DNA from 3 places in the Streptomyces sp. DG2A-72 genome. Region 1 is predicted to be linked to each of the others. Evidence: riboswitches for the same ligand, from Rfam matches in the RefSeq annotation. Region 1 holds a riboswitch; each other region holds the start of a gene.

The links. A riboswitch is a leader RNA that binds a small molecule or an ion and turns the genes downstream of it on or off. The one in region 1 is predicted to bind cyclic di-AMP.
Region 2: another riboswitch for cyclic di-AMP. It lies ahead of QQY66_RS30045 (C40 family peptidase); the one in region 1 lies ahead of QQY66_RS19450 (transglycosylase family protein).
Region 3: another riboswitch for cyclic di-AMP. It lies ahead of QQY66_RS06205 (C40 family peptidase); the one in region 1 lies ahead of QQY66_RS19450 (transglycosylase family protein).

Annotation. Positions count from the first base shown of each region.
Region 1 covers NZ_JASTLC010000001.1:4,131,436-4,138,543, forward strand. The annotation lists gene QQY66_RS19425 (hypothetical protein) at 388-600, shown strand; gene QQY66_RS19430 (Ppx/GppA phosphatase family protein) at 643-1,602, opposite strand; gene QQY66_RS19435 (DUF501 domain-containing protein) at 1,599-2,129, opposite strand; gene QQY66_RS19440 (septum formation initiator family protein) at 2,156-2,632, opposite strand; gene eno (phosphopyruvate hydratase) at 2,725-4,011, opposite strand; gene QQY66_RS19450 (transglycosylase family protein) at 4,238-4,933, opposite strand; cyclic di-AMP (ydaO/yuaA leader) riboswitch at 4,938-5,120, opposite strand; gene QQY66_RS19455 (transglycosylase family protein) at 5,298-6,296, opposite strand; gene QQY66_RS19460 (transposase) at 6,423-7,108, opposite strand, start outside.
Region 2 covers NZ_JASTLC010000001.1:6,289,228-6,296,335, forward strand. The annotation lists gene QQY66_RS30035 (hypothetical protein) at 1-337, shown strand, start outside; partial or broken gene QQY66_RS30040 (tellurite resistance/C4-dicarboxylate transporter family protein) at 315-1,317, opposite strand; gene QQY66_RS30045 (C40 family peptidase) at 1,406-2,569, opposite strand; cyclic di-AMP (ydaO/yuaA leader) riboswitch at 2,577-2,747, opposite strand; gene QQY66_RS30050 (ScyD/ScyE family protein) at 3,011-4,099, shown strand; gene pcrA (DNA helicase PcrA) at 4,222-6,705, shown strand; gene QQY66_RS30060 (M23 family metallopeptidase) at 6,747-7,108, opposite strand, start outside.
Region 3 covers NZ_JASTLC010000001.1:1,290,494-1,297,601, reverse strand. The annotation lists gene QQY66_RS06235 (adenosylmethionine--8-amino-7-oxononanoate transaminase) at 1-774, opposite strand, end outside; gene bioB (biotin synthase BioB) at 767-1,939, opposite strand; gene QQY66_RS06225 (8-amino-7-oxononanoate synthase) at 2,087-3,214, shown strand; gene QQY66_RS06220 (DUF397 domain-containing protein) at 3,277-3,501, opposite strand; gene QQY66_RS06215 (helix-turn-helix transcriptional regulator) at 3,511-4,380, opposite strand; gene QQY66_RS06210 (ATP-binding protein) at 4,593-5,054, shown strand; gene QQY66_RS06205 (C40 family peptidase) at 5,354-5,827, opposite strand; cyclic di-AMP (ydaO/yuaA leader) riboswitch at 5,831-6,032, opposite strand; gene QQY66_RS06200 (hypothetical protein) at 6,392-6,700, opposite strand; gene QQY66_RS06195 (ATP-dependent Clp protease proteolytic subunit) at 6,707-7,108, opposite strand, start outside.

The DNA of each region.
Region 1 (7,108 bases):
CCGTTGTCAATGCCGCGTGAGCTGCCTCTCCGTTCCACCGGATCCCGCGTGAGCCCCTCGAAACACCCTCCGCGAAACCCTCGCGCAACGTCTCCGTCACGCACTCCTGAGCACGCCCACAGGCCCTGCGAACCCCCGGAAGGACCAACCGGAGCCTGTTCGTCGCCCAACAGGGCAGAATTCCTTGTGAAGAACTTCACGAACTTTTCCGGCGGGGTGTCGCGCAGTGGCGTGTCACGCCCCTCGGATGCGCTCATACGTTATCCGGCCTGCTCAGCCGATGGCTACCAATGAGTAATAAACGAGAGCTACGCCACCGGTGCGTGTCGTTCACCCGTCAGCCACGCTCCGCGCGATATTGGACAGAAGTGTGCATAGCGTGCCCGCATGAGCACTTCACAGCTGGCCAAGAAGGCCACTTCGCGAATAGGCGCAGTCAGCGCGGTCCTGGGTATCGCTCTTGCGATGGGCGCGGTGACGACCGCATCCGCCGCCGCGGCACCCGCCACTCACGCCGCCGTAAAGGCCACTCCGGCCAAGGGTGGCGGCCATGGCGACGATGGGGGGTGCAGCGGCCTCATCGTCCTACTCTGCAACTGACGGACAGCCCGCACAGGCTGCGGCGACGGCCCCGGCTCCTCTCTATGAGGAGCCGGGGCCTTCTGCCACCTTGAAGGCGATGCCGTCGAGGATGTCGTGCTCGCTCACGACGACTTCCTCGGCGCCGATCCGCTCCATGATCGAGAGGAGTACGAGGGCGCCCGCACCGATCACGTCCACGCGTCCCGGATGCATGGAGGGGATGGCCGCGCGCTCGGTGTGGGTGGAGTGCAGCAGCCGTTCGGTGATCTCCCGGACCCGGTCGTGGGAGACCCGGGAGTGGTGGATGGCGACGGAGTCGTACTCGGGCAGGTCCTGCGCGATGGCGGAGACCGTGGTGACCGATCCGGCCAGGCCGACCAGCGTGCGCGCCTCGCGCAGCGGAACCGTCTCCTCGGCGAGGTCGAGGGCGGCTTCGATGTCGGCGCGCATCGCCGCGATCTGCTCCTCACCGGGCGGGTCGGACACGACGCCGTCACGCACGAGGTGCCGCTCCGTCATCCGCACACAGCCGACGTCCACAGAGCGCGCGGCGCGCACGTGCTCCTCCCCCACGACGAACTCGGTGGAGCCGCCCCCGATGTCCACCACGAGGTACGGCTTGTCGAGGTGATCGCTCCCCGCAAGCTCCTTCGTCGCCCCCGTGAACGAGAACTCCGCCTCCTGATCGCCGGAGATCACCTCGGGCTCCACCCCGAGAATGTCCAGCACCCCCCGCACGAACTCGTCCCGGTTCTCGGCGTCCCGGGAAGCGGAGGTGGCCACGAACCGCAGCCGCTCCGCCCCGTGCTCCTTGATGATCGCCGCGTACTCCCGGCACGCCGCAAACGTCCGCTCCAACGCCTCCGGCGCAAGCCGCCCGGTCCGATCCACCCCCTGCCCGAGCCGCACGATCGTCATACGCCGGTCCAGATCGACGAGTCGACCGCTCTCCGGGTCCACGTCGGCGACGAGAAGCCGGATGGAGTTGGTACCGCAGTCGATGGCGGCGACGCGGGTCACTGCTCGTCCTCCTTCGGCGCCGTCACACACGCCCCCTTGCGCCACCACTCCGGCAGCATCGCGATCGCCTCGTCGCCGAGCGGATTGACACCAGGCCCCGCGGCCAGCGAGTGCGCGACAAGCACATGCAGACACTTCACCCGGTCCGGCATCCCGCCCGCGCTCGGAAAGCCCTTCAGCTCATCGATCTCGTCCCGGCGCCGGATGTAGTCCTCATGCGCGGAGCGATACGCGACGGCCAGCTCCGGGTCGGTCTCCAGACGCGCCGTCATCTCCTTCATGACGCCGTTCGCCTCGAGCGTGCCGATCGCCGACGCGGCCTTGGGGCACGTCAGGTAGTACAGCGTCGGGAAGGGCGTCCCGTCGGGCAGTCGCGGCGCCGTCTCCACGACGTCCGGCTGCCCGCACGGGCACCGGTGCGCGATGGCACGCAGCCCGCGCGGCGGACGCCCGAGCTGCTGCTTGAAGGCCTCGACGTCCGCGTCGGTGGGCTCGGTGCGCGGAGTGGACGGCGGGGGCTTTTCCATGCTCGTACGACATTCTCTCTGTCAGTTCACTGGCCGGAGGCGTCGGACTTGTCGACCCCGTCCCAGACATTCAGGTACCAGGGACGGTCCGCCGCCCCGGTGTCGGCGCGCGACTGCTTCGCCGCGCGCGGGTCGACCACGATGAACCCGGTCTCCCCCGGCATCACATAGTGCAGCCGCTGCCGGATCTGCTGCTGGGCGTACGCGTCGTCCTGCCAGCGCGCCTTCAGGTCCCGCAGCTGCTCGACCCGCTGCTGGGCCTGCTGCTTCTGCTGCTCCAGATCGGCGATCTCGGCGCGCTGGGAAACGTACTGCCTTATCGGATAGGCGAGGGCCACGACCAGCGAGCACAGGACGAGTGCCAGCAGCGCCGCGCGGCCGGTCAGCCGGGAGCGGCGGGCCTGGCGTTTGGTCTGGGACCGGTAGACACGGGCCGCCGTCTGCTCGCCGAGCAGCCGGATCCTGGTCGCGGTGGAGAATCGGTCCCGGTCCTTGACGGCCATGACCCACCTCCCCTTCATACGTGCGTACGTCCCCGCACACGGTACGGGACCGAGTACGGGGACGTACGTACGACGCTGCTCTAAGGCCTGTGTCAGTCCTTGAAGCGGGGGAAGGCGCTACGACCGGCGTAAACCGCCGCGTCGTCGAGGATCTCCTCGATGCGCAGCAGCTGGTTGTACTTGGCGACGCGGTCCGAGCGGGCCGGGGCGCCGGTCTTGATCTGACCGCAGTTCACGGCGACGGCCAGGTCGGCGATGGTGACGTCCTCGGTCTCGCCGGAGCGGTGGGACATCATGCACTTGAAGCCGTTGCGCTGGGCCATCTCGACGGCATCCAGGGTCTCGGTCAGCGAGCCGATCTGGTTGACCTTGACCAGCAGGGCGTTCGCGGAGCCCTCCTCGATGCCGCGGGCCAGGCGCTCCGGGTTGGTGACGAAGAGGTCGTCGCCGACGATCTGGACCTTGTCGCCCAGCTTCTCGGTGATGGCGTTCCAGCCGGCCCAGTCGTCCTCGTACAGCGGGTCCTCGATGGAGACGAGCGGGTACGCGGAGACGAGCTCCTCGTAGTACTCGGTCATCTCGGCGGCCGAGCGGGACTTGCCCTCGAACTCGTAGCTGCCGTCCTTGTAGAACTCGGACGCGGCGACGTCGAGCGCGAGCGCGATCTGCTCGCCGGGGACGTAACCGGCCTGCTTGATGGCCTCGATGATGAGGTCGAGCGCGGCGCGGTTGGACTCCAGGTTCGGGGCGAAGCCGCCCTCGTCGCCGAGGCCGGTGGACAGGCCCTTGGTCTTCAGCACCTTCTTGAGGGTGTGGTAGACCTCGGCGCCCCAGCGCAGGGCCTCGGAGAAGGTCTCCGCGCCGATCGGGGCGATCATGAACTCCTGGATGTCCACGTTGGAGTCGGCGTGCGAGCCGCCGTTCAGGATGTTCATCATCGGCACCGGCAGCAGGTGCGCGTTCGGGCCGCCCAGGTAGCGGAAGAGCGGGAGGTCGCTGGCCTCGGAGGCGGCGTGGGCGACGGCGAGGGAGACGCCGAGGATGGCGTTGGCGCCGAGCGAGCCCTTGTTGTCGGTGGCGTCCAGGTCGAACATCGCCTGGTCGATCAGGCGCTGCTCGGTGGCGTCGTAGCCGACCAGCTCCGGGCCGATCTGCTCGATGACGGCGAGGACGGCCTTCTCGACACCCTTGCCCTGGTAGCGGTTGGGGTCGCCGTCACGCAGCTCGATGGCCTCGAAGGCGCCGGTGGACGCACCGGAGGGAACGGCGGCACGACCCGTGCTGCCGTCGTCGAGGCCGACCTCGACCTCGACCGTGGGGTTGCCTCGGGAGTCCAGGATTTCCCGGGCTACGACGACGTCGATGGACGGCACGAGCATCTCCTTCGTGGATGTGACGCGGTTTAGCAGGACCGCAGCGGCTCTGCGAGATGAGCCTAACCGGCTCCGGGCGATCAGCCACCGGGTCACCCACCCGATGGACAGAACCGAGAGTAAATTGTTTCTGAACGGAACAAAAAGTGGGGCGGACGTGGGGCAGAAAAAAGCCCCGTCCCGGTGCGTACGGGGGAATGACGCACCGGGGCGGGGAGCCGAAGGCTGGATATCACTTCAGGTGCAGCTGCTGACCCGGGTAGATGAGGTCGGCGTCCGCGACGATGTCCTTGTTCAGCTGGAACACCTTGTGCCAGCCGCCCTTGACGCCGTGCTCCTCGGCGATGGTGCTGAGGGTGTCGCCCTTGACGACCTTGTACTCGCCGTCACCCTTCTTGACCTTCTTGCCGGTCGGGGTGGTGACGGTCTTCTTGGTGCTCTGCTCAGGCGCGGGGCGCTCGGCGGAGCGGGAGGCCGACTGCTGCTCGCTGGAGCGCGTGGTGGTCTCGTTGCTCTGGTTCTGCGAGGAACCGCTCGACGAGGAGCCGTTGTACGAGGCGCCCGACAGGCCGGTGCCGCAGTTCGGCCAGGCACCCTTGCCCTGGCCCGCGAGGACCTTCTCGGCTATCTCGATCTGCTGGGCCTTGGAGGCCTGGTCGGCGGTGGCGGCGTACTGCGTGCCGCCGTACGCCGCCCAGGTGGAGGCGGAGAACTGCAGACCGCCGTAGTAGCCGTTGCCGGTGTTGATGGACCAGTTGCCGCCGGACTCGCACTGGGCGACGGTGTCCCACTCGGAGGCGGTGGCGGCGGAGGCGTTGCCGGCCACCATCAGCGGGGCGGCGACGGCGGCACCGGTGACACCGGCGATGGCGATGGCGCGAGTGGCCTTGGACGGGCGGCGGTGCTTGCCCTTGCCGGAAAACAGCATGCTTGGATCCCCTCACCGACGCCTGCGAGGTGAGCTGTCGGGTTCGGGCCGGTTGAGTTGCCCGGCCATGTCTCGTACGAGGCTTTCGTCCCGTACGGGGCACGGCTTCACCCCAAGCCGCTCGGTCAACTGACCGGCGCGGCGCTTACCTTGGGTCCCCCGCTCCTGCCTACGGCGCTGTTAAGCGACGACTGTTCCCGTGCGGCCACTGGCAGGATTCGGCGTTGTGGCAGCCGGGGCTCGTGTTGACGAGCGGTGATGACCGTAGACACGCGATCCGTGGAATTTCAAAGACGATCAGGGCTTCTGAGACTCATCCCACACTTTCACTAAACCGGACATTCGGCGCGAAGCGGTGCGTCAACTACCGTTGGTTTTCGCCCGTTTCGACACCGACTCCGAGGGTCTGACCGGGGATGATGAGGTCCGGGTCGGCACCGATGGTTCCCTTGTTCTCGGCGTAGAGCGCGCGCCATCCGCCGTTCAGCTCAAGGGAGTCGGCGATGGTGGTGAGAGTGTCCCCGGTGCGGACGCTGTAGGAGGCGTGACGGCCGGAGGTGTCGGCACGTCCCTCACTCTCGGCCTCGTCCGCGCTGGCGCCCCGATGCTTGCCGGTCCCGGTGCCGGTGTCCGTAAGGTACGAAGAGCCGCCGCTCTGGACGGACTTGTCCGTATCATCACCCTCGGTCGAACCCGTGGAGGAGCTGGCGGAATCCCGTGAGGCACTCGGGCTAGATTCGGCGGATGTGTCTGACTTGGCCGAGTTGTCCGCCGCATCCGACGGCTCATCCGACGGCTCGTCAGACGGAGACGGAGAGGACGGCGAAGGGGAGGACGAGGAAGGGGAGGGCGAGGTGGACGACTCCGAAGATGAGGATGACTCAGGCGAGTCGGACAAACCGGATGAGTCGGAGGAAGTGTCGGGCGAGGTGGACGGTTCGGCCGATGCCTCGCCCGCCAGGCCCGTGTCGACGTTCGCCGAGCGGGAGTCCTCACCCAGACCGTGGAGCAGTCCGCATGCGGGCCACGCGCCGGCGCCCTGGTCCGCGAGGATCTTCTCGGCGACGGCTATCTGCTGGGAACGGCTGGCCTGGTCGGCGCTCGGGGCGTAGTCGAGGCCGCCGTACTGCTCCCAGTCCTCCTGGGCCAACTGCAGGCCGCCGAAGAACCCGTTGCCGCTGTTGGCGCTCCAGGCGCCGCCGCTCTCGCACTCCGCGACCTTGTCCCAGGTGCTGCCGTCGGCCGCGCTCGCGCCGCTCGCACCGAGGAGGGGGATGGCGATGGCGGAGCCGGTCACTCCGGCCGCGACGAGCAGGGCCGGGGCCTGACGGGGGCGACGGTGACGACCGTTCCCGGAGAGCATGCGGGGGCCTTTCGCGAGACAGCAGGGACCGGCGCGGCGGGTGAGGCTGGGGGGCCGCGCTGATCCGTGAACGTATAGGCAGCCCTTCACTTGTCACAAGTTAATGCCGCGTAGATCACGTGAAGATCACAGACTTGAGGTTCTGTCGCCTTTGGCTGCTTTCGAAGAGATGCGCCCCGTGATCTCAAACGGCGGGACAAGCGGCTCACGCTGGACCGGTGTGCCCCCACCACGGAGGTTCAGATGGTTCACGAGGACAGGCCAAAATCCTTTTGTGAACCATGTGTTCTCCCTGTCCTTGGCGAGCGCCCACGGCCCGTACCGCTCGGGAAGCTGGTCCCAAAGGCAGCCGCTGCGCAACCGATGGAGGACCCCGTTCACTTGAGTCCGGATGTCCACGGAGCCGCGCGCAAACTGACGATGCCGGAAGTAGGTTGCCATCAGCTCCTCGACAGCCGGCCACTCCGACTCCAGTACTTCACTGGGAACCAGGGCCCCAGTCCGCGCGTGCCATTCGGTCACCCTGCACTTGAGCCCGGAACGCTTCCGAACCTCTCCGAGCGGCTTCACCGTAATGTCCAGACGGTCGATCACCTGCCCCACCTCGGAGAGAGCCAAGTCCCGTGGCTTCCCCTTCACAATCAGCATGAGACCCGAGAGGTCCCCGGCACGCAGCGCTGCCTCCTCCTGTTCCGCGAGCACCTCCCTGCCCCTGGCAAGCAGTTCCCTTGCGCTCCGTACATCCTCAGCGAGCTGCCGCATGACCGCGTCCTTCACTGCCTGGTCAAGGTCGGGGACACGGGCCAGATCGG
Region 2 (7,108 bases), 2.2 Mb from region 1:
TCTCTTCGTCGGCCTGCACATCATCGGCATCGCCGCCCTGCTCGGCGGCTTCTTCACCCAGATGAAGGCGATGGGCCAGGGCACCGCCCGCTTCGTCCCCGCGATGCTGCACGGCGCGCTGACGATGCTGGTCACCGGCGCGATCCTGGTCGGCCTCAACCAGGCCGACGACCAGTCCGTCAACAACGTCAAGATCGGTGTGAAGCTGGCGCTGCTGGTCGTGATCCTCGGGCTCGTCTATGTGAAGCGCGACGACGAGAAGGTGGAGAAGCCGCTGTTCGGCCTGGTCGGACTGCTGACCACGGCGAACGTCTTCATCGCGGTGCTGTGGACCTGACGTCCTGCGGTGCGGCGGCGGAGGTGACGGCGGCCCGCGCGGCAGTGATCGCCCCGGCTGCGACCGCGAGCCAGGCGGCCACCGCGATCCGCAGCAGCACCTCACCCAGCCCCTCCAGCCACGGCACATCGAGGGCGGAGGACACCGAGAGCGTCGCCGCCGCCGTCATCCCCAACGGGAAGACGGTCGCCCAGCGCCGCACGTCGTAGCCCAGCCGAGGGCGGGCGAACTCGGCGACGAGCAGGACGGCGTACCAGGCCAGGTCGAGCACGAGCACCACGGCGGTCATGAAGCGCAGGACGCCGTCGTTGTCGTCGTTCCAGAGGTACAGGGCCGCGCTGTCGGCGGCGACGATTTTCGACCCGGCGAGCGCGGAGATGGCGAGTGCGCCGCCCGCGACCCAGTGATCACCGGCCCCTTCGGCCACCTGCCGCAGATCGAAGCAGGCCAGCGCGACGCAGTACAGCACAAGACCCAGCCAGAACAGCACCATCGCCGCCCGCGCGAGCCAGGCCGCCCCTCGGCGGCAGCCAGTGTGGCGCCGAGCACCGCGAGTCCCTGCGTGGCCACGCAGCCCAGGAACACCGCGCCCGGCATACGCCGCCGCCAGTGCCGTACGACGGCGAAGAGCAGCACCGGCCACAGCACGGCGGCGGCCAGCGCGAGCAGCGCCTCGGCTAGCGGCTGCCGGCCCAGGCCGAGAAACGCGTACCCAGGACCGTCGTCGCCGCCACGGCGGTGAGCGCGCCCGGCGTCGCCGCCTCCGCGACCCACCTCTCCCGCTGCCGCAGCAGCCGTACGGCGAAGTCCGCGGCCAGCCCCAGCCACGCCGCGCAGGCCACCGCGAGGGCGATACGGGACAGGACCTCGTACCCCGTCAGATGCAGACCGACCGACATGACGCCGGTCGCCATCACGGCGGCACCGGCCGCCGGCGAGCGCTGTGCCCACCAGGCGCGGAGGGGAGAGGGGCGGGGCATGGGCCCGATGGTAGGGAGCGGCACGCGCCCTGAGAGCGGGGCACGCGCGCGTGCGTACGGAAACCCCCTGTGCCGCGTCCCTGTCCCCTCAGGCCGGCCGTACCACGCTGTGGATCGACGACTCACCGTCGTAGTAGATCGACTCCTCGCGCACATAGGCCCCCGGCTTCGGTGCGTGGATCATCATGCCGTTGCCGATGTAGATGCCGACGTGGCTGATGTCGTCGTAGAAGAAGACCAGGTCGCCGGGTTGGGCGGCGGAGAGGGAGACGGTCGTGCCGGCGTTCACCTGGTCCCAGGTGGTGCGCGGGAGGGAGATGCCGGCGGCGTTCCAGGCGGCCTGGGTGAGGCCGGAGCAGTCGTAGGAGCCGGGGCCGGTGGCGCCCCAGACGTACGGCTTGCCGATCGTGGAGCGGGCGAAGGCGAGGACCTTCTCGGCCTTGGCGGCGTACGAGGAGTCGGCCACGGAGGTGTCGGAGGACTCCGACGTGCCGGTGCCGCTCTCCTGCTGCTGTTGCGCCGCCTCCTGGGCCGCCGCCTCCGCCGCGGCCTGCTGCCTGGCGAGTTCCGCGGCCTTGCGCTCGGCCTCTTGCTGCTTCTGCCGCTCGATCTGCGCGAGCCGCGCCTTCTCCTCGGCGGTCAGCTTCGACAGCAGCTCGCGCGCGTCGGCCAGCTTCTGCTGGACGGTCGTCTTGGCGGTCTTCAGGTCGCCCTGCGACTCGGTGAGCGTCTCGAGGCTCGCGGTGGCTTCCCGGCGCTTCTCCATCGTCGCGGACTGCTGCGTGACGAAGTCGTCGACCGCCTCCTTCTGACGGCCGGTCATCCGGCTCATCAGCTGGGTCTGGTCGAAGTAGTCCTGCGGGGTGTCCGCGAGCAGGAAGGTCGCCGTGTCGGGGGCGGAGGCGCCGGTGCGGTACTGGGCGGAGGCGAAGGAACCCAGTTCCTCGCGCGCCTCGTTGAGTTTCTGTGTGCGCTGCGCGACGTCGTCGAGGAGGGTGTCGACGCGCTTGCGCTGCTTGGTGGTCTTCTCTTTCGCCGAGTTGTACTTCTCGGTCGCCGACTCGGCCTGGCGGTAGAGGTCGCCGACCTTCTTCTCGACCTCTTCGAGACTCGGCTTGTCGTCGGCCGCGGGAGCGGCGTTGGCCGACTGGGACAGCAGGGCCACGGAGGTGAGGGCCGCCGTGGCGAGGGCGGGGGTCCGTATGCCTGCGACGCGCGAACCCGAAGGACGCGACTTGCGGTGCGACGCCAAGGGAGGCGACTCCTTCCATCTTCCGCCTACCGAGTTAGCTGTCGGGTTCGGGCGGGTGGTTCGGAAGGGTTGCCCTACGACCGCTTCCCGAGGGAAGTCCGGTCGATTCACCCCAAGTTCGGTGGGTCCCCGGCTCCGGTCCGCCCCGTGGGCGCGCCGGACTCGGCGGAGGCCGTACGGCCCGGCGACGTTCGCCGGTAGGGGTCGTGCGGCCTGGAGGAACGCTAGCCAACTCGTGTGGCCCCTGTGAAGGTTGATGGGCGATATGCCCGATACATTTTCGTGACCTTAGCCCAGGGCATCGCTCCCCGTGGTCAATATGGAGGGATCTGCGGCGAGTTGTTCGTATTTTGTCCGGAGTGGCCTCGTCCGCCCGCTTCGGGGCGGTAGCTTCCAGCCAGCCACGGTCGGGAGCCGTGGCGGCTGAGAGGGGGTACGGCCATGAGGAAACGCACCGCACTCGTCATCGCCACAGGAGTCGCACTCACCGCCACCGCGGGCATCGCACCCGCGAGCGCAGGCGCCGGACAGGACGGCCGCACGGGCGGCAAACCCGTCGTCCGCGTGATCGCGAAGGGCCTCGACAATCCACGCCAGCTGTCGTACGACCACGGGCGCCTGTACGTCGCCGAGGCGGGCCGCGGCGGCAAGAAATGCATCGGGGAGGGGCCGGAGGGCGAGACCTGCATCGGTCTCTCGTCGGCCGTCACCAAGATCTACTGGAACGGGGGTGCATGGAAGCACTACAGGGTGGTGCAGGGACTGCCCTCGGCCGCCGCCCCGGACGGAGGCTTCGCGACCGGCGTCGACGGGGTCTCCGCGCGGCACGGCAAGGTCTGGGGCGTGGAGACCTTCGCCCCGCCGGAGGCCGGAGTGCCCACGACCCCGCCCTGGAACAAGCTCGGCAAGCTGCTGAAGATCACCCACGGCAAGGCGAAGATCGCCGCGGACATCGCTGCCGTGGAGCTGAAGCACAATCCGCACAAGGCATCCGTGGAGTCCAACCCGTACGCCGTCCTCGCGCTCCCCGACGGCCGCAAGATCGTCGCGGACGCCGCAGGCAACGACCTGATCGAGGTCTCGCCGTCAGGCCGGGCCCGCCCCTTCACCGTCTTCCCGGACCACGACAAGAACCAGTCCGTCCCCACCTCCCTGGCGCTCGGCCCCGACGGAAAGCTCTACGTCGGCGAGCTCAACGGTGAGACCGAGAAGCCCACCGCGCGCGTGTGGCAGGTCGACCCCTGGACCGGCAAGATCCTCGGCTGGAAGTCCGGCTTCGGCTCGATCACCGGCCTCGCCGTCAACGACAAGGGCGACCTGTACGTCAGCCAGCTCTTCGCGGGCGTCGTCACCAAGGTCTCCCACGGCAAGCGGACGAACGTGAAGGTGCCGTTCCCGGCGGGCGTGGCCGTCGACCCGTACGACGGCAAGGTCTATGTCTCGGCCTGGTCCGTCGCCGACCGGGACGGAACAGATCTGGGGCAGGGGAAGACGCCGGGCGGCCAGGTCTGGAAGATCCTCGGCTTCTGAGCCGGCCGGAACTTCGCGGACCCGGAACTTCGCGAACTCTGAGACCCTTGGGGCTTTGGAAATCGGCGATGTTCTCAGGGCGGCGGCGGGCTGTCAGTGGGGCGCCCTAAACTCGGAGAGCGATGAGCAGCCTCTTTGACGACAGCTTCCTGGCGAACCTCCAGGCCCCTCGGGCCCATGCGGAGGAACCCCCGCCGCCGCCCGAGGACGATCATGTGCCGGAGCCGATTCCGGATGATCTGTTCGGCGGGAAGTTCGACGCGCCGCCGGACCGGGACGCGTACTACCGGGACGGCGCGCACCGCCCGGCGGTGGACCCGGCCGCGCTCCTGGACGGGCTGAACGAGAACCAGCGAGCGGCCGTCGTCCACTCCGGCTCCCCGCTGCTCATCGTGGCCGGCGCCGGCTCCGGCAAGACGCGTGTGCTGACGCACCGCATCGCGTACCTGCTCGGCGAGCGCAAGGTGCACCCCGGCCAGATCCTCGCGATCACCTTCACCAACAAGGCCGCCGGCGAGATGAAGGAGCGCGTCGAGCAACTCGTCGGCCCGCGCGCGAACGCGATGTGGGTGATGACCTTCCACAGCGCATGCGTACGCATCCTGCGCCGCGAGTCGAAGAAGCTCGGCTTCACGTCATCCTTCTCGATCTACGACGCCGCCGATTCCAAGCGCCTGATGGCCCTGGTCTGCCGCGACCTGGACCTCGACCCCAAGCGCTACCCGCCCAAGTCCTTCAGCGCCAAGATCAGCAACCTGAAGAACGAGCTGATCGACGAGGAGGACTTCGCCGCCCAGGCCACCGACGGCTTCGAGAAAACCCTCGCCCAGGCGTACGCGATGTACCAGTCGCGCCTGCGCGAGGCCAACGCCCTCGACTTCGACGACCTGATCATGACGACGGTCAACCTGCTGCGCGCCTTCCCGGACGTTGCCGAGCACTACCGCCGCCGCTTCCGGCACGTCATGGTCGACGAGTACCAGGACACCAACCACGCGCAGTACGCCCTGGTACGCGAACTCGTCGGCACCGGTGAGCACGATGAAGACGTACCGCCCAACGAGCACGACCTGCTCCCCGCCGAGCTGTGCGTCGTCGGTGACGCCGACCAGTCGATCTACGCCTTCCGCGGCGCGACCATCCGCAACATCCTCCAGTTCGAGGAGGACTACCCGGACGCGACGACGATCCTGCTGGAGCAGAACTACCGCTCCACCCAGACGATCCTCACCGCCGCCAACGCCGTCATCGAGCGCAACGAGTCCCGCCGCCCCAAGAACCTGTGGACCAACGCGGGCGCGGGCGCGCGCATCACCGGCTATGTCGCCGACACCGAGCACGACGAGGCGCAGTTCGTCGCCGAGGAGATAGACCGCCTCACGGACGCGGGCGACGCGAAGGCCGGCGACGTCGCGGTCTTCTACCGTACGAACGCCCAGTCCCGTGTCTTCGAAGAGGTCTTCATCCGCGTCGGCCTGCCCTACAAGGTCGTCGGCGGCGTCCGCTTCTACGAGCGCAAGGAGGTCCGGGACGTCCTGGCCTACCTGCGCGTGCTCGCCAACCCCGAGGACTCGGTCCCGCTGCGCCGCATCCTCAACGTGCCCAAGCGGGGCATCGGCGACCGCGCCGAGGCGATGATCGACGCCCTCTCCCAGCGCGAGAAGATCAGCTTCCCGCAGGCACTGCGCCGCGTCGACGAGGCGTACGGCATGGCCGCCCGGTCGACGAACGCGGTCAAGCGGTTCAACGTGCTCATGGAGGAGCTCCGTACGATCGTCGAGTCGGGCGCGGGCCCCGCGACCGTCCTCGAGGCCGTCCTCGAACGCACCGGGTACCTCGCCGAGTTGCAGGCCTCCACCGACCCGCAGGACGAGACCCGGATCGAGAACCTCCAGGAACTCGCGGCCGTGGCCCTGGAGTTCGAGCAGGAGGCCGGGGAGGGCGAGGCCGCGGGCGGACTCTCCGACTTCCTGGAGCGCGTCGCCCTGGTCGCCGACTCCGACCAGATCCCCGACGAGGACGAGGAAGGCGCGGGCGTCATCACCCTGATGACCCTGCACACCGCCAAGGGCCTCGAATTCCCCGTCGTGTTCCTGACCGGCATGGAGGACGGCGTCTTCCCGCACATGCGCGCCCTCGGCCAGACCAAGGAGCTGGAGGAGGAGCGGCGCCTGGCGTACGTCGGCATCACGCGCGCGCGGGAACGCCTCTATCTGACGCGGTCCGCCATGCGGAGCGCGTGGGGGCAGCCGTCGTACAACCCGCCCTCGCGTTTCCTGGCGGAGATCCCGGACCAGCACGTGGACTGGAAGCGGACCGGTCCCTCCGCGGCCCCGGCGGGCCCGGTGTCGGGCGTCGCCGCCTCGCTGTCCTCGTCCCGCTCCCGCTCGTCGGCATCGGGCGCCTCCGGCTTCGCCACGCGACGGACCTCGGAGAAACCGGTGGTCGCGCTGGCGGTCGGCGACCGGGTCACCCACGACCAGTTCGGTCTCGGCACGGTGATGGCGGTCAAGGGCACCGGCGGCAACGCGGAGGCCACGATCGACTTCGGCGACACCAAGCCGAAGCGGCTGCTGCTGCGCTACGCGCCGGTGGAGAAGCTCTGACGGAGTCGGGCCCTCGCTGAACCGCGGGGGCCCGCAGGCACTTACGTCGGGTCCAGCCCGTGGCTGCGCAGCCAGGCCAGCGGGTCTATGGCGGAGCCACCGGACGGCTTCACCTCGAAGTGCAGGTGCGGACCGGTCGAGTTGCCGGAGTTGCCGGAGTACGCGATCGCGTCGCCGGCCTTCACGGTCGTACCGGACGAGACGGCGTAGGTGGAGAGGTGGCAGTACCACGTCTCCGTACCGTCCTTGTCGGTCACGATCATCATGTTGCCGTAGGAGCTGTTCCACTCCGTGCGGACGGTGCCGTCGGTCGCGGCCATCACCGGCGTGCCGTACGAGACCGGGAAGTCGATGCCGGTGTGGATGGACATCCAGTTGATGCCGGACTGGCCGAAGTAGGCGC
Region 3 (7,108 bases), 2.8 Mb from region 1:
CGCGCCCGTCCGCCCGAACCCGGTCGCGATCTCGTCGAACACCAGCAGCACGCCGTACGCGTCGCACGCCTCACGCAGCACCCGCAGATACGCGGGGGAGTGGAACCGCATTCCGCCCGCGCCCTGCACGACCGGCTCGACGATCACCGCGGCCAGGTCGTCGGCGTGCCGCTCGATCAGCGCGCGCAGGTGATCGGCGTACGCCTCGTCGTACTCCGTCGGCGGCGCGTCGGCGAACACCTGGCGTGGGAGCACGCCTGTCCACAGGTCATGCATCCCCCCCTCGGGATCGCACACCGACATCGGCTGCCAGGTGTCGCCGTGATAGCCGCCGCGCCAGGTCAGCAGGCGCTGCTTCGCCGGGCGGCCCAGCGAACGCCAGTACTGGAGGCACATCTTGGCCGCCACCTCGACCGACACCGAACCGGAGTCGGTGAGGAAGACATGCTCCAGGCCGTTGGGTGACATGTCGACAAGGTGCTTCGCGAGCCGTACGGCGGGCTCGTGGGTGAGCCCGCCGAACATCACATGGCTCATCCTGCCGAGCTGCTCGCGCGCGGCCTCGTCGAGCACGGGGTGGTGGTAGCCGTGGATCGCCGACCACCAGGACGACATGCCGTCGATCAACTCGCCCGCGTCGTCCGCGAGTTTCAGCCGGACCCCGCTCGCCGACTCCACGACGAGCGGCTCCACCAAGCCCGGCATGGGCCCGTACGGATGCCAGACGTGCCGCCTGTCGAGTTCCAGCAGCTCGGGGACGGTCAGGTCAGGCATTGGGCGCGAGGTCCGTTCCGGCGCCCCGGCGGCGTACGGCGACGAGGTCCGTACGGGCCTCGTTGATCTGGGATGTGGAGGCCTGAGGTGTGGAGTCCTGAGGTGTGGAGGCCTGAGGTGCGGAACCGCATGCTCCGCCGCCCTCGTGGCACCCGCCGGCCGCCCGGTGCTCCGGCAGCGTCACCTGATCCGTGCCCTCCACCTCGAACCCGGCGTCCGCGATCATCTCCAGGTCCGCCTGGCCCGCCTGGCCCTCGGTGGTCAGATAGTCGCCGAGGAAGATCGAGTTGGCCAGGTGCAGGGCAAGAGGCTGCATCGTGCGCAGATGGACCTCACGGCCGCCCGCGATCCGCACCTCGACGTCCGGGCAGACGAACCGCACCATCGCGAGAATGCGCAGACAGCGCTGCGGGGTGAGGTGCCACTCCTTGGCGAGCGGGGTGCCCTCGACCGGGATCAGGAAGTTGACCGGAACCGAGTCCGGGTCCAGCTCACGCAGCGAGTAGACGACGTCCACCAGGTCCTCGTCCGACTCGCCCATGCCGGCGATCAGGCCCGAGCAGGCGGACAGCCCGGCCGCGTGCGCCTTCTGCACGGTGTCGACGCGGTCGGCGTAGGTGTGGGTGGTGGTGATGTCGCCGTACGTCGCCTCGGAGGTGTTGAGGTTGTGGTTGTAGGCGTCCGCGCCGGCCTCGCGCAGCCGCTCGGCCTGGCCGTCGGAGAGCAGACCGAGGCAGGCGCACACCTCGACGCCCTCGTTCTGTTCCTTGATCGCCTTGATGGTGCCCGCGACCCGGTCCACGTCACGGTCGGTGGGACCGCGTCCGGACGCCACCAGACAGACCCGCTTGGCGCCCCCGGCCAGCCCGGCCGCCGCTGCCTGGGAGGCCTCGTCGGGCCCCAGCCAGCTGTACTTCAGGATCCCGGTCGTGGAGCCCAGCCGCTGGGAGCAGTAGGAGCAGTCCTCCGGGCACAGGCCGGACTTGAGGTTGACGAGGTAGTTGAGTTTCACCCGTCGGCCGAACCAGTGCCGGCGTACCTTGCCGGCCGCGGCCACCACATCGAGCAGGTCGTCGTCGGAGGTGGCGAGGACGGCCAGTGCTTCCTCGCGGGTCGGCAGCTCGCGCCGAAGCCCCTTGTCCACCAGCGTGTTCAGCAGGTCCATGAGGTCCGATCCTGTCCTACGGAACCGCCCCGGGCCAAGGAGAGATCGGACAACAGAGGCGGTTCAAGGTGTGGGTATTGCCACATCCTGGGCGGCTGGTCGTGCGACTAGTGTCTGTGCACTGCCTACAAAAGCCCCGGAGGAGTCATGGCGTTCGGCTGGATCGACGAACAGGCGGAGCTGCGCCGCCGCGCCGGACTGGTACGGACCCTGCGCCCCCGCCCCGCCGACTCGCCGCTGCTCGACCTCGCGAGCAACGACTACCTGGGCCTGGCCCGCCACCCCGAGGTCGTCGAGGGGGCCACCTCCGCGGCCCGCACCTGGGGCGGCGGCGCCACCGGCTCCCGGCTGGTCACCGGCACGACCGCGCTCCACGCCGAACTGGAACGCGAGCTGGCGGACTTCTGCGGCTTCGAGGCGGCCCTGGTGTTCTCCTCCGGCTACGCGGCCAACCTCGCCGCGGTCACCGCGCTGGCCCCGCACGGCTCACTGATCGTCTCCGACGCCGGCAACCACGCCTCGCTGATCGACGGCTGCCGGCTGGCCCGCGGCACCACCCAGGTCGTCGCACACGCCGACCCGGACGCCGTACGCAAGGCACTCCGGACGCATGAGGGGCCCGCCGTCGCCGTGTCCAACACGGTCTTCTCGGTCGACGGCGACGCCGCCCCGCTGACCGAGCTGGCGACGGCATGCCGGGAGCACGGCACCGGTCTGGTCGTCGACGACGCCCACGGTCTCGGCGTCCTCGGCGACGGCGGGCGCGGCGCCCCGCACGGCGCGGGACTCGCGGGCGCCGACGATGTCGTGGTGACGGTCACGCTGTCCAAGTCGCTCGGCAGCCAGGGCGGCGCCGTCCTCGGACCCGCCCGGGTCATCGAGCACTTGGTCAACGCGGCCCGCACGTTCATCTTCGACACGGGCCTGGCCCCCGCCGCGGCGGGAGCGGCCCTGGCGGCGCTCAGGCTGCTGCGCCGCGAGCCGGAGCGGGCGGCGCGGGCGCGTGCGGTGGCACGCGAACTCCACACACGCCTGACCGCCGCGGGTCTGGAAGCGGTACGTCCGGACGCCGCGGTCGTCTCCGTGCGCGCGCCGTCCCCGGAGGGTGCCGTGCGGTGGGCGGCCGAGTGCCGTACGGCAGGTCTCGCCGTGGGCTGCTTCCGTCCTCCTTCCGTGCCCGACGGCATCTCACGGCTGAGGCTCACCGCCCGCGCGGACCTCTCCGAGGAGCAGATCGAGCGTGCTGTGGGAGTGATCGGCGAGACGCGACCATGAGTCGGCGTGACATGGCCGTGCGTCGCGCGAACTGATGCAGAGGGGTCGCGAGGTGCGGGCGATCACCGTAACGCGGCCGTGAATCCCGCCCAGCTCTCGGGGGAGAAGAGCAGCGCGGGTCCGGCCGGGTCCTTGGAGTCGCGTACGGCCAGCAGCCCGGCCCCGGGGCCGGAAAGCGGCCGGGCCGTCTCGACGCAGTTGTTCGCTCCGGTGCTGTAGCTGCTGCGCAGCCATTGCACACCGTGCAGTTGAGTACTGGAAGTCACGTTCCGAGGCAGTGCAGACATGGTGCCTCCTTACACGCCGGCACCTATCCCGGCGATGTAGTCCAACGAGTCCTCGGGCGAAAGGGCGTGGAACTGAAGGGTGTTGAAGGCCTCGGTGTAGGCCCGGAGGTCTTCTTTCCGCTCGAGGTAGAGGCTACTCGTCAAGTGGTCCAGAACAACCACATCCAGATCAGAAGTGCTCGAAAATGAGAAGATAACGAAAGGCCCGGTGATGCCGATGTGGGCACCGGCCGCGAACGGCAGGACCTGAAGCCGCACTTGGGGGTAGCGCGCCGCCTCGATCAGCCGCTCCAGCTGCCGTGCCATGACGTCCGGCCCGCCGATCTCCCGGTGCAGCACCGCCTCGTCGAGCACCGCGCTCAGCACCAGGGGCGGCCGCGAGCGCAGCACGTCCTGCCTGGCCAGGCGCACTTCCACCAGCGCATCCAGCCGGTCCCCGGCGTCCTCGTCCAGTCCGCCCACCGCGGCCCGGGTCACCGCCCGCGCGTACTCCGGCGTCTGCAACAGCCCCGGAACGACGGAGGTCTCCAGCGTGCGCATCGCGCTGGCCTGGGATTCCAGGCTGATGAAATCCCGGTACGTCGGCGGCAGCACGCCCCGATACGCATGCCACCAGTGGTGCCGCCCGGCACTGTCGTCCTGTCCCGCCAACACCAGGAGTAACTCCCGCAGTTGAGGATCCGCCACTCCGTAGGCGTCCAGGAGTAACCGCACATCGGCCGGTTTCACCCCGCTCGCGCCGGTCTCGATGCGGCTCACCTTGGACTGGTGCCAGCCCACGAGCCGGGCCGCCTCGCCGCTCGTGAGCCCGGCGCCGGTGCGCAGCGTGCGCAATTCGGCGCCCAGTTTTCGGCGGCGTACCGCGGGACCGTGCTGCATGGGCTCCTCCTTACTCCTTCCGGGCCGCCCAAATACGGTCTGCCGTCGCAGAGTTCACCGCTTCGAGCGACAGATATATGCATATCTTGGTGGATCGCACCCGTGACCGGCCCGGTGATGGCAGTCTGGCGACGAAGCACCAGTCCGGGACCGTACTCGAACCCTCCGCTCCGTGTCGGACTGCGGTCCCGTGGGAAAGGGACGACGTCGCCATGGCAGACCATCTGGAAGCATCCGTCACTCTGCCGAGCGATCCCGCCTCGGTCTCCGCCGCCCGCACCTACGTGGTCGGCACCCTGGCGGAATGGGGACTGCCGGCTGACACGGAACTGGCCGACACCATCCGCCTCATCGTCTCCGAGCTCGCCACCAACGCCGTACAGCACACGTTCGGGCAGTCACCCACCTTCACGGTGGACATCGAACTCGACCGTGACGAACAGCTGCGCATCGGCGTCACCGACAGCCATCCGCGGTTTCCCAAACGTCTGCCCGCGGCCGTCCAGCAGGACAACGGCCGCGGGCTTGTGATCATCCGCTGGCTGACTGCAGAGTTCGGCGGCAAGCTGAGAATCCGGCCCACCCGGGAGGGCGGCAAGACGATCTCCGTCCAACTGCCGTGGACGGTACCGGCGCGGCCCGTGACGACGACGGCGGTACAGCAGGACCCTTAGAGATCACGTGTGTCGGGCCCGCCCGAACGGGGCGCGGCAGGGCCCGGAAGACGTCCGCGGCGGGTGCGGTCTCGTCGCTCCGGCGGACGACCGGGGCGTGCACCGCAGCGGGGCAGCTGGGCGGGCTCGTAGGTGTGCGTGAGCTCGAGGTCCTGCCTCAAGAGCTGCACGACTGCCCGCAGCTGAGGGACATCGCGGCGCCGCCGGCCGCGGTGACGGCCTTGGTGTGGTGCTCGTTCTCGAACCGCTGGGATGACGCGGTGGCGGCGCGTCAGGGCGCCGCCACCGCGTCGCTCAGGTCACTTGACGCGGCCGTACCAGACGCTCTTGGTCCAGATCTTCTGCAGCCTCACGACGTCCCCGGTCTTCGGGGAGTGCCAGATCTTTCCCTTCCCGGCGTAGATGCCGACGTGGTACACGTTCGAGCCCGAGTGGAAGAACACCAGGTCTCCGGCCTTGCGGCTCTTGGCGGAGATGTGGCGGGTCTTGTTGTACTGCTGAGCCGCCGTCCGCGGCAGGCTCTTGCCCGCCTTCTTGTACGAGTACAGCGTCAGCCCCGAGCAGTCGAACCGGCGCGGCCCCGTGGCGCCGTACTTGTACGGCGAGCCCTTCTTGGAAGCCGCGACCTGGAGCGCCTTCGTCGCCGGAGTCGCGGCCGCGGCCTCCGAGGAGAGACCCGGCGCCACGACGGAGCCGCCCACGGCGGCCAGGGTGAGGGCCGAGGCCGTACCGGCTCGGGCCATCAGCGACGGGACACGATTGAGCGCAGTCATGCGCAACCCTTCGTCAGCCGCCTGTGAAGGATGACCTGTCGGATTCGGGCTGGCGAAGTTGCCCGGCCGCTGACGCGGCTTCACCCCAAGGGCTGCTCGGCCCGGTCATGGCGTGACCGTTCCGGCGACCCGTCGTGCTTGGGTCCTCCACTCCTGCCGATCCACTTCTGTCGACCGGTCATCCGGGCGGCGGCAGGACTCGGCGTCCGCCCGGACCGCCCCGCCGCTGTGGCGGGGGCTTGTCGTCAGACAGGGATCTTCACTCACGGGTGAGCGAAAAACCCAATGGAATCGGGGATTTGTGGTGTTACTCACCACTCACCCGTTCGGGTGGACACCCCTGTGTTCGGGTGGATGCCGAGGGCCCCGCGGACCCCCGGACCAGCGCGAAAACCTCTCATCCGCCCCGGAGGCAAGCGGGTTGCGCAACCCCGGCGATCCCAAAAAACGACAAACATCTACTCCGAACAGGGGTACGTCATTTGGTCCGTTTGAGCTCCGCTCCGGACGTCTCGCCGCGGTGGCGAACCCCCCGGACCGGAGGCGGGGTGCGTCAACTGTGCGTCAACTGTCGGAGCGCGGCGGCACGATGACGCGCGCCGTCCGGCGCTCACCGTCCAGCACGCGCAGCGCCCGCGTGAGCGTCGGGGCGTGCAGCTCGGTCTCGCCCCGCTGGTGCATCAGCGCCAGTGCGTCGCGCAGCTCGGTCGCCTTGGACACCAACGCCTGGGCGGCGCGCAGTCCGCGGTAGGTGTCCCCGTGGTGTGCCGGGTTGATCCGGCCCAGCAGGTCGACCACATCGAGGTAACGGTCGATCAACTCACCCTCCGCGCGCGTGAGAGCGGGCAGCGGCGGGAGTTCGGGTGGGAGCACCGGCGGTCACCTCCCCGTGGGCGGAGCCATGGTGGACCTGCGGCTCGGGATGATCCGGTCCACCAGCCCGTAGGTCAGGGCCTGCTGCGCGGTGAGGATCTTGTCCCGCTCGATGTCCGCGCTCACCTGCTCGCGCGTGCGCCCGGTGTGCCGTACGAGCATCTCCTCCAGGCGGGCCCTGATCCGCATCAACTCCTCGGCGTGGATGGCGAGGTCGGTGGCCTGTCCCTCGATCGGCTCGGGCAGCCCTGGCTGATGGATCACCATGCGCGCGCCCGGCAGCGCGAACCGCTTGCCCGGTGTGCCCGCGGCCAGCAGCGCGGCGGCGGACGCGCCCGCCTGGCCCAGGCAGATCGTCTCCACGTCGCAGGTGACGTACTGCAGCGTGTCGTAGATCGCCGACATCGC